4 regions of the Variovorax sp. J22R115 genome follow, and region 1 is predicted to be linked to each of the others. Evidence: predicted binding sites of a transcription regulator. Region 1 holds the regulator's gene; each other region holds the start of a gene.
What was found. The regulator sigma-54, encoded in region 1, starts transcription at its own class of promoters, with help from an activator protein. The targets are predictions, from matches to a motif close to TGGCANGNAANCTGCTTT.
Positions count from the first base shown of each region.

Region 1 (2,199 bases):
ATCGGTGTGCTGATCACGGACCACAACGTGCGTGAAACGCTGGGCATCTGCGATCACGCTTTCATCATCAGCGACGGGCACGTGCTGGCACAAGGCACGCCCGCGGAGATTGTCGACAACGCCGAGGTGCGCCGCGTGTACCTTGGCGAACATTTCCGCATGTGACCATGCCTAAGGCGAGGGTTTTCGGTTCTCCATGAAACAGGGTCTCTCGCTGCGCGTATCGCAGCATCTCGCGCTGACGCCTCAGCTCCAGCAGTCGATCCGGCTGCTGCAGCTTTCCACGCTCGAGCTGACCCAGGAAGTCGAGCAGATGCTCGACGACAACCCGTTCCTCGAACGCACGGCCGAAGAGGCCACGCGCGAGGAGTTCGGGCTGGAGACGGCCGATGCGCAGGTGCGCGACGACGATCGACTGGCCGAGGGCGACAGCGACTTCACGCCCGGCGCCTCGGCGTCCGTCTCCGAAGCCGCGGTCGCGACCACCAGCGACTCCGAAGTCGCCACCGCCGATACGGCCGATGGCGAGCCCGACTGGGAAGGCGACGGTTCCGTCGACCTCGCCCCCGACGACAGCGAATGGGGCGGCGACGCCCCCGCGCGCGCCAACAACCTGGGCGACGACGAGCGCACTGACGCGACCGAACTTGCGCGCAGCCAGGAATCGCTGCAGTCCTTCCTGCACCGTCAGGCGCTGGCCTTGCGCCTGAGCGAAACCGATCGCGCCGCGCTCCGCTTCCTGATCGAATCGCTCAACGACGACGGCTACCTCGAAGACTCGCTGCCCGCCCTCGCGTCCGGCCTGGCGGGCGACGACAACGACCAGTTCGATGACCTCGTGCATCACTTCCAGGTCGCGCTCGGATTGCTGCAAAGCCTGGAGCCGGCCGGCGTGGGCGCGCGCAGCCTCGGCGAATGCCTGACCATCCAGTTGCGAGCCCTGGCGCACGAGGATGAGACCGACGATGAAGCGCAGGTGCGCAAGACCGCCATCGCCATCTGCAAGCAGCCGATGGAACTGCTTGCCCGGCGCGACTTCAAGCGCCTGGCCACGCTCGCCCGCAGCAACGAGGAAGAAGTGCGCGCGGCGCTGCAGCTCATCGCGCGGCTCGAACCCAAGCCGGGTCGCCGCTTTGTCGATGTCGAGCGCAATGTGGTCGTGCCCGACGTGATCGTCACGCGTGTCGGCAACGGCACCCACACCAAGTTCCGCGTGATGCTCAACCCCGAAGTCATGCCGCGCCTGCGCGTGCACGACATCTACGCCGGTGCGCTCAAGCAGCACAAGGGCGAGGGCAGCCAGGCGCTCTCGCAGCGGCTGCAGGAGGCACGCTGGTTCATCAAGAACATCCAGCAGCGCTTCGACACCATCCTGCGCGTGTCCAACGCCATCGTCGAACGGCAGAAGAGCTTCTTCGTGCACGGCGAACTCGCCATGCGCCCGCTGGTGCTGCGCGAGATCGCTGACGAACTCGGACTGCACGAGTCGACCATCAGCCGCGTGACCACCGCCAAGTACATGGCGACGCCCTACGGCACCGTCGAACTCAAGTACTTCTTCGGCTCGGCGCTGGGCACCGAAACCGGCGGCAATGCGTCGAGCACGGCGGTGCGCGCGCTCATCAAGCAGTTCGTGAGTTCGGAAGACCTCAAGAAGCCGCTGTCCGACAGCCAGATCTCCGAGATGCTGAAGGAGCAGGGCATCGAGTGCGCGCGACGCACCGTCGCGAAGTACCGCGAAGCCTTGCGCATCGCCCCCGCCAATCTGCGCAAGGCCCTCTGAAGGGCGATTGCCGATGACAAGTCGCCCAGCCCTGTTCACGAATGGGTTGCGGCTGGGTTGGGTGTGGATCATGGCGCTGCTGCTCGCGACCGGCTGCGCGACCTTGCCGGACGAATTCGAACGCACGCCTTCCACCGCGATCGCCGCCTCGGCCGACACCGCGCTCGGCAGCATGGCCAAGGCCTCCCAGCCCGACCCGGACCTGAGCGGCTTCCGTCTCATGCCCGGCGGCGATTTCGCGCTCCACACGCGTCTTGAACTCGCACGCCGCGCCGAGCGAACGCTCGACGTGCAGTACTACCAGATCGCCGACGACGAGACCGGCCGCTATTTCCTGCGCACGCTGCGCGACGCGGCGAATCGCGGCGTGCGCGTGCGATTGTTGATGGACGATCTCTACACCTCGGGCGAGGATG
Region 1 is NZ_JASZYM010000010.1:106,167-108,365, reverse strand. Features, by position in the region: gene lptB (LPS export ABC transporter ATP-binding protein) at 1-165, shown strand, start outside; gene QTI04_RS18715 (RNA polymerase factor sigma-54) at 197-1,783, shown strand; gene QTI04_RS18710 (phospholipase D family protein) at 1,797-2,199, shown strand, end outside.

Region 2 (2,199 bases), on a different contig from region 1:
CGCTTGCAGCTTGACGCGCGCGTCGACGAAGTCGGCCGCGCTGTAGTCGCGGCCCTGCGCGAGGATGCCGCGCACGGGCTCGACCACCTCGGCTTCATGCGCATCGAAGAATTCGCGCACGGCTGCATAGCGTTCGGCGACCAGCGCACTGTCGTAGAGCAGCGCAGCGGCTTCGGCCAGCGGCGCGTAGTCGATCGCGACCAGTGTGCCGCCAAGCGCCTTCATCTGCTCGATGGCGCGGTCGAAGGCAGCGGTCGACTGGCTGTCGCCAAAGAAGCGCAGCGCCGTCGGCACGCCGAAGCGGAAGCTCGCGGGGAAGGTCTGCGTCGCGAGCGAGAGACTGCGCGAGTACGGGTCTTCGGCGTCGAAGCCCATTGCGGCGTGCAGCACGCGGGCGGCCACGCCCACAGTGCGCGCGAAGATCGACACGCAATCTACGCTCTGCGCGGCCGGCACCACGCCGCGCGCGCTGAGCAAGCCGCGCGACGGCTTGATGCCGACGATGTTGTTGAGCCCCGCGGGCACACGGCCTGAGCCCGCCGTGTCCGTGCCCAGCGCGAAATCGACCTGTCCCGTCGCCACCGCATAGGCCGAACCCGAACTCGATCCGCCCGACACATAGCGCGCATCGAAGCTGTTCGGCACCGCGCCATAAGGTGAACGCGTGCCGTTGAGGCCGCAGGCGAACTGGTCCAGATTGGTCTTGCCCAGCAGATCCGCACCGGCATCGAGCAGCCGGTGCACCACGTGCGCATGCACGGTCGGCGTCCGCGCGAAGGCAGGGCAGGCCGCGGTGGTGGGCACACCGGCGACGTCGATGTTGTCCTTGGCGGCAAAGCGAAGACCCGCGAGCGGCCCTTCGCCGGCGCCACGCAGCGGTGAGTCCAGCCGGGCGATCCACGCCGCCGCAGCCAGCGCCTTCAACGAAGTCCCGGGCCCGTTCTCGGACACGCCCCTTTCATGCACCATCATCAAGCATCCTGTCTTGTGTACAAGATGACATGCAAAGGGTGTGCCAACGGCTTCAACCGTCGGGTCCAGCAAGTTCGTGATCGACGGCGCCCGCGCGTTCGGGCCGCCAGGACGCGTCAGCCGCGCCGGCTGGCCTGGTACAGGCCTTCCACCTTCGGCACGTTCGCCTGCAGCACCTTGATCCGGTCCGGCCCGCTCGGATGCGTCGAGAGGAAACCAAGCGCGCCCTCGCTCTTCGACGCCTTCGCCATCTTGGTCCACAGCGACACCGAAGCCCTCGGGTCGTAGCCCGCACGCGCCGCCAGTTCGAGGCCGACCAGGTCAGCGTCGGTCTCATCGCTGCGGCTGAACTTCAGCGTGATGAGCTGGGTGCCGGCCCGGGCCGCCAGGTCGCCGGCCTGGCCCAGGCCGAGCAACTGGGCGGTGATCGACAGCACCGCCCCCGTCCCCGCGTTCTTCGCAAGCCGCGCCCGCGCATGCTCGCGCAGTGCATGCGCCATCTCGTGGCCCATGACCATCGCGATTTCGTCGTCGGTGAGCTTCAACCGATCGAGGATGCCGGTGAAGAAAGCGATCTTGCCGCCCGGCATGCAGAAGGCATTGATCTGCTTGCTGCCGATCAGGTTGACTTCCCACTTCCAGGACGCGGCGCGCGGGTTCCACTGGGCGGTGAAGGGAATGATCTTCCTGGCAATGGCACGCAGGCGCTGCAATGGGGCACTGCTGTCGGGAGCGAGTGCGCCCTTGGCCCGGGCCTGCGCCAGGAGCTGGTGATATTGCTGGACACCGGCCTGCTCGATGTTCTCCGCAGGGACGATGTTGCGCGCCATCGACGCCTCGCCGACGTCGACCTGCGCCAGTGCGGGCGCGGCCACGAAGGTGCCCGCCGCCAGCAGGAATGCACGTCGACCGTGCGGGGGACCGGAATGAAACTCGCAGAGCAAACACATGGGGGAATAATAAGGAGCCCCCAACGACACTTGCTCAATGCCCGCACCATCGGCTGACGAAGCCCCACCTTCCCTGCCCTGGCGCGACGCGCTCAAGGTCTACCTCGAACCTGCGACGCTGCGCATGCTGGCGCTGGGCTTTTCCGCTGGGCTGCCGCTGCTGCTGGTGCTCGGCACGCTGAGCTTCCGGCTGCGCGAGGCGGGAGTCGATCGCACGACCATCGGCTTCCTGAGCTGGGTCGGGCTCGCCTATGGCTTCAAGTGGGTCTGGGCACCT
Region 2 is NZ_JASZYM010000023.1:47,058-49,256, reverse strand. Features, by position in the region: gene atzF (allophanate hydrolase) at 1-972, opposite strand, end outside; gene QTI04_RS30245 (M48 family metallopeptidase) at 1,089-1,922, opposite strand; gene QTI04_RS30240 (AmpG family muropeptide MFS transporter) at 1,960-2,199, shown strand, end outside.
Region 2: the regulator sigma-54 is predicted to act here: its motif matches at 1,001-1,018, upstream of atzF (allophanate hydrolase).

Region 3 (2,199 bases), on a different contig from region 1:
AATGTTGACAACACTATGGCACTGGAAAATGCCAGGAGTACGGCTCCAAAACGAAAAATTACCGCGCCCCAGGATCTTTCGGCTACCAACGTGTTCGAAATTAGCCATACCGCGGGAATTGCGATTGAACTCATGGAAATTGTCGCGATGCCCACCAATGAGCCGTGAATTCCATGACTGTAAAATTCATAGATTGGCAAGTACAAATACGGATACTGATAAGATTGCGACGCGGCAGCCCACAAATCGAGATCCAGCCGCGAGTGATGCGCCATCCAACCAAGATAGATATGATGGTTTAAGGCGTCCCAGCTAAATCCGAAATTTCCAAATTTCAGGAAAATGATGACCATCAACGCCCATGCCACCATCGTAGTAGCGATGATTTCGCATTTCTCGGATGGAGGCATGCGAAGGCCGGTTTTGGATGACATCATCTAGACTTCAGTGATTGCGGCAGGTGAATTATTCTGCCGCGAGTTCATAGAAAAAGCCGCCCGAAGGCGGCTTGGTTGATAAGAACAGACTTTTAAGTCTTACGGCATTCTGCAGGAACGTATTTCGCTGCAATCGTACCGTTCGAACCAGTTCCGTAGCTTGAACCGGCCGACTTGCAGTTCCAAGAAATCGATCCATTCGTAGGAATTGTTCCAGCCGTGAGAGCGCTGCCCGTGGGAGCACCATCAGTGGGCGTCAGGATGAGCGTCTTGCCACCGTCGATCGAGGCGTCATAGGTGATGGTGATCGCGCCAGTCGCGCCGATCGCGACCGATGCGACATTCTTAGTAGCGGCGGGCGAACTCCAACCGGACGCAAAAGCCAGACCGTTTGCCGCGTTCTCGGCGACAGCGGTCTTCGCGCTAGCAGCCAATGAGAGGCCTTCCGTAACTTTAGCGCGAACGGTGTAGTCCTGATAGGCCGGCAGCGCGACAGCAGCCAGAATACCGATGATCGCCACAACGATCATCAATTCGATGAGGGTGAAACCCTTTTGCACATTGCGTGCGATGGAACGACGGTTCATTTCAGTTACTCCAGGTTGGTTTACAGAGGGCCCGAGGTGTGCCCCCGGTGCGCTCATGTAACCGCAGCAACTGTGCCAACCTTGTTTCGTCCCTCTAGGCCGACGTTGCTGCGGATTTGTTCACGTTCCGGTTACAACGTGTGACCAAACTGTTGCCCGAGGCTGACGAGAGGTGACACTTTTGTCACTCACCGAGCAATCGTGTCACACCTCCAGCACTTCTGCCGCCTGCAGCCACCGAATATCCTGCCCCCGCGCTTCCAGCCCATCTGTGAGCCCGTCGATCTGGCTCATGATCTCGACCGTCTCAGCCGGCTTGGTATGAGTGATGTAGATAGGATAGTTCTTCCCGTCCGCAATCTGCGCCAATTCACCGGCCAGCGTCGCAGGCGAAAGATGCAAACTCCGCTGCGCCAGCGCCTGCTCCCGGTTGCTGAACGCCGTCTCGATCACCAGCATCGCCACGTCGAGTTGGTTCACCCGCTCCCAGAACGGCGCATTCCGCTCGGTATCGCCGCTGAACACCCAGTTCGGCCCGCCCTGGGCGCAGCGCACGGCATACCCGCAGGCCGGCACCGTATGCACGGCCGGCAGCACCTCGATGTGCTTGAGCTTGCGGCTGCCGATCTGCAGTTGCTGCCCGATCACCAGGTCATGGAAGCACACAAAGGGCGCTTCCCGGGTCGGGATGCTCGCGAAGTCGGGCCAGATGACGTTGTTGAACACGTGGGCTCGCAGCGCCTCGATGGTCGCGCGCAGCGCGTGCACGCGCAGCGGCCGCGTGCGGCGGCTGGCGACGGCATCGATCATCAGGGGGAGCGCGGCGACGTGGTCGAGATGCGAATGGGTGAGCACGACGTCGTCGATGTCGGCCATCTCGTCCAGGGTGAGGTCGCCGACGCCGGTGCCGGCGTCGACCAGCAGGTCGCTATCGACCAGGAAGGAGGTCGTGCGGCAGTCCTTGGCGATGGCGCCTGAGCACCCCAACACACGCACCTGCATTTTCGCGAGACCCTTCATCTGCCAGCCCGAGGGCTGGCTGTTACTTTGTTTCGAACCGGGTTGCGCCATCCCAGTCCGGATCTTTGGGCTGCAACGACATCGAGGCTAAACGCTGCGCGTATAGCAGGTAAAGGACTTTTTTGGCATCCACAGTAATGAGGGGCGAAAGCATA
Region 3 is NZ_JASZYM010000017.1:59,453-61,651, forward strand. Features, by position in the region: gene QTI04_RS26900 (hypothetical protein) at 1-437, opposite strand, end outside; gene QTI04_RS26905 (pilin) at 530-1,024, opposite strand; gene QTI04_RS26910 (MBL fold metallo-hydrolase) at 1,229-2,026, opposite strand; gene QTI04_RS26915 (CHASE2 domain-containing protein) at 2,067-2,199, opposite strand, start outside.
Region 3: the regulator sigma-54 is predicted to act here: its motif matches at 1,085-1,102, upstream of QTI04_RS26905 (pilin).

Region 4 (2,199 bases), on a different contig from region 1:
GTGGGTCATCGGCGTCGCGCTGGGGCTCTATTTCACGCCGCAGGTGGTCTCGTTGGTCGCGGGCGTCTGGTGGGCGATTGCGCTGGCCATCGTGTGGGCGTTGGCGATGGGCTGGGTGTTCGGGCTCTGGTTGCATCGCCTGCATGTGAAGCGAATGCCGCACGTACCGGTGCACTCCATGAGAGCCACGACTTACTTCTCAGGCGCGATCGGCGGCGCATCGGAAATGACCTTGCTGGCGGAACGCGCAGGGGCCCGGACGGATCTGGTGGCCGCCGCGCACAGCCTGCGGGTGGTGTTGGTAACGATCCTGGTCCCGTTCGGGATGCAGTGGAGCGGGATGCACGGGCTCGAGATCAATGCGTCGAGCACCCGCGTGGTGCATGCGGGCGGGTTGGCCTTGCTTGCCATGGCGACCGGGCTGGGCGGTCTCGCCATGGGGGCGGCCGGTCGCACCAACCCCTGGTTCATGGGGCCCTTGCTGGTGGCGATGGGTCTGACCGTCGCCGGGCAGCAGCTGTCGGGAATACCGACCTGGCTGTCGAACGCGGCGCAGCTGGTGATCGCCGTGAGCCTCGGGGCTCGATTCAGCCGGGAGTTTCTGCACACGGCGCCACGCTGGTTGGCAACGGTGGCGATCGGGACGCTGGGGTTGATCGCGCTGTGCGGCGCGTTCGCGTGGGGCTTGTCGCGGGTGACCGGACTGCATCCGGCCACGATGATCCTGGGGACTTCACCGGGCGGGATCGCCGAGATGTCGATCACCGCGAAGGTGCTTCAACTCGGCGTGCCGGTCGTGACGGCGTTCCAGGTGTGCCGCCTGGTGGCGGTGCTGCTGATCGTCGGCCCGATGTACGGGTGGCTGGTCCGCAGGGAGCGTCGGCGCGCTCAGTGAACCAGCACGGGGGTGTGCGCCAGTTCGGCGTAGCCCTCGAGGGTGTCTTCCACTTCTTCCTGTGTAGGCGTATTGAGTTGCCAGGCCGCAATCTGCTGCTGGAAGAGCTCGGCCCACGAGCCGTCGAGGTAAACCTCTTTGCCCGAGCGCTTGTCGACGATCTCGAAGCCATGACGCGCCAGGACGGGCAGGTGCGGCGCCACCGGCGCTTCGCCTTCGGTCGGCTGCACGTGCACGACGACGAACGAGTCGGAGTCGTAGAGCATTTGCATTTCGGGTCCTGTGAGGATGTCGATGGCATTCATGGTGGTTAGATAGCAATCAACGCGCCAGTTTCAATATCGATCGTTGCGTTGTAGGCACTCGCCTGTATCTTTTTGTTTCTCCGATGCTAATGGCTAGTTCGAGGGCCGCATCGGTACTTGTTCACGCAGTTGCATTTCGACAAAGTCGCCTCCGGCCTGGGTCAGCCTGAGGCGCACCGGGAGGTAGGCCAGCTCGGGCGACAGCCACACTTCCACCTTGTCGTCGAAGGGCAGGCGAGGGTTGCGGGTGAGCTTTCGCACCGTGAAATTGCCGGCGGGCACGCTCAGTTGCTCCTCTTCGCCGACGTTGAAGGTCCAGATCTCGGCATCGCGCGGGCCGACAGTCTGGACGGCGATCACCGACCCGGGCGGATAGCGGAGCGGATCCCCGGCGAGCAGGGCGCCGAGTTGCAGCAGCACGCTCAGCCGGTCCTGCGCGCCCGCCAGGAGCATCACGCTCGGCGTGTTGTTGCTGAAGATCACCAGGCCCTGGTCGCGGGCGAAGTGCGAGGCGACTTCGGTCTTGCGCGTGTCCGAAAAGCGCAGCGGCTCGATGCCCGTCTTGCCGATCGCGCCGGTGCTGGTCCAGCGGCGGAGGGTCTTGAATAGAAAAGTGAGGGACAGGCGGGCGTCGTAGTGCTCGGCGTCCTGCATCCAGACCAGTTCGCCGAAGACGCCGGACATGGGAGTCGTTCCCACCTGGGCGGTCGCTGCGAAAGCCAGCCGCACGGAACCCGGAATGTGCAGGGGCACCGCGCCCGGCATGTTGGCCGCGGACGCTTCGTTGGCCGCAGCGGCTTCTGCTGCGGCGCTGTCGCCGGTACCCTTACCCGTGGCCGATGTCCCGGCATCGGAAGCGTCGGGCGACGCAGGTGCTTCGGCTTCGCCTGCGTCGATGGCGTTCTGCGCCAGCAAATTCTGGGGTGCGTGTTCGTGCGTGGGTTCCGGCGCCGTTGCCGCCGGGCGGGGAGGACGGGGCGCCGGCCTTGGAGGCGCCGG
Region 4 is NZ_JASZYM010000011.1:141,627-143,825, reverse strand. Features, by position in the region: gene QTI04_RS20285 (AbrB family transcriptional regulator) at 1-895, shown strand, start outside; gene QTI04_RS20280 (DUF3567 domain-containing protein) at 889-1,167, opposite strand; gene QTI04_RS20275 (DUF3108 domain-containing protein) at 1,294-2,199, opposite strand, start outside.
Region 4: the regulator sigma-54 is predicted to act here: its motif matches at 1,210-1,227, upstream of QTI04_RS20280 (DUF3567 domain-containing protein).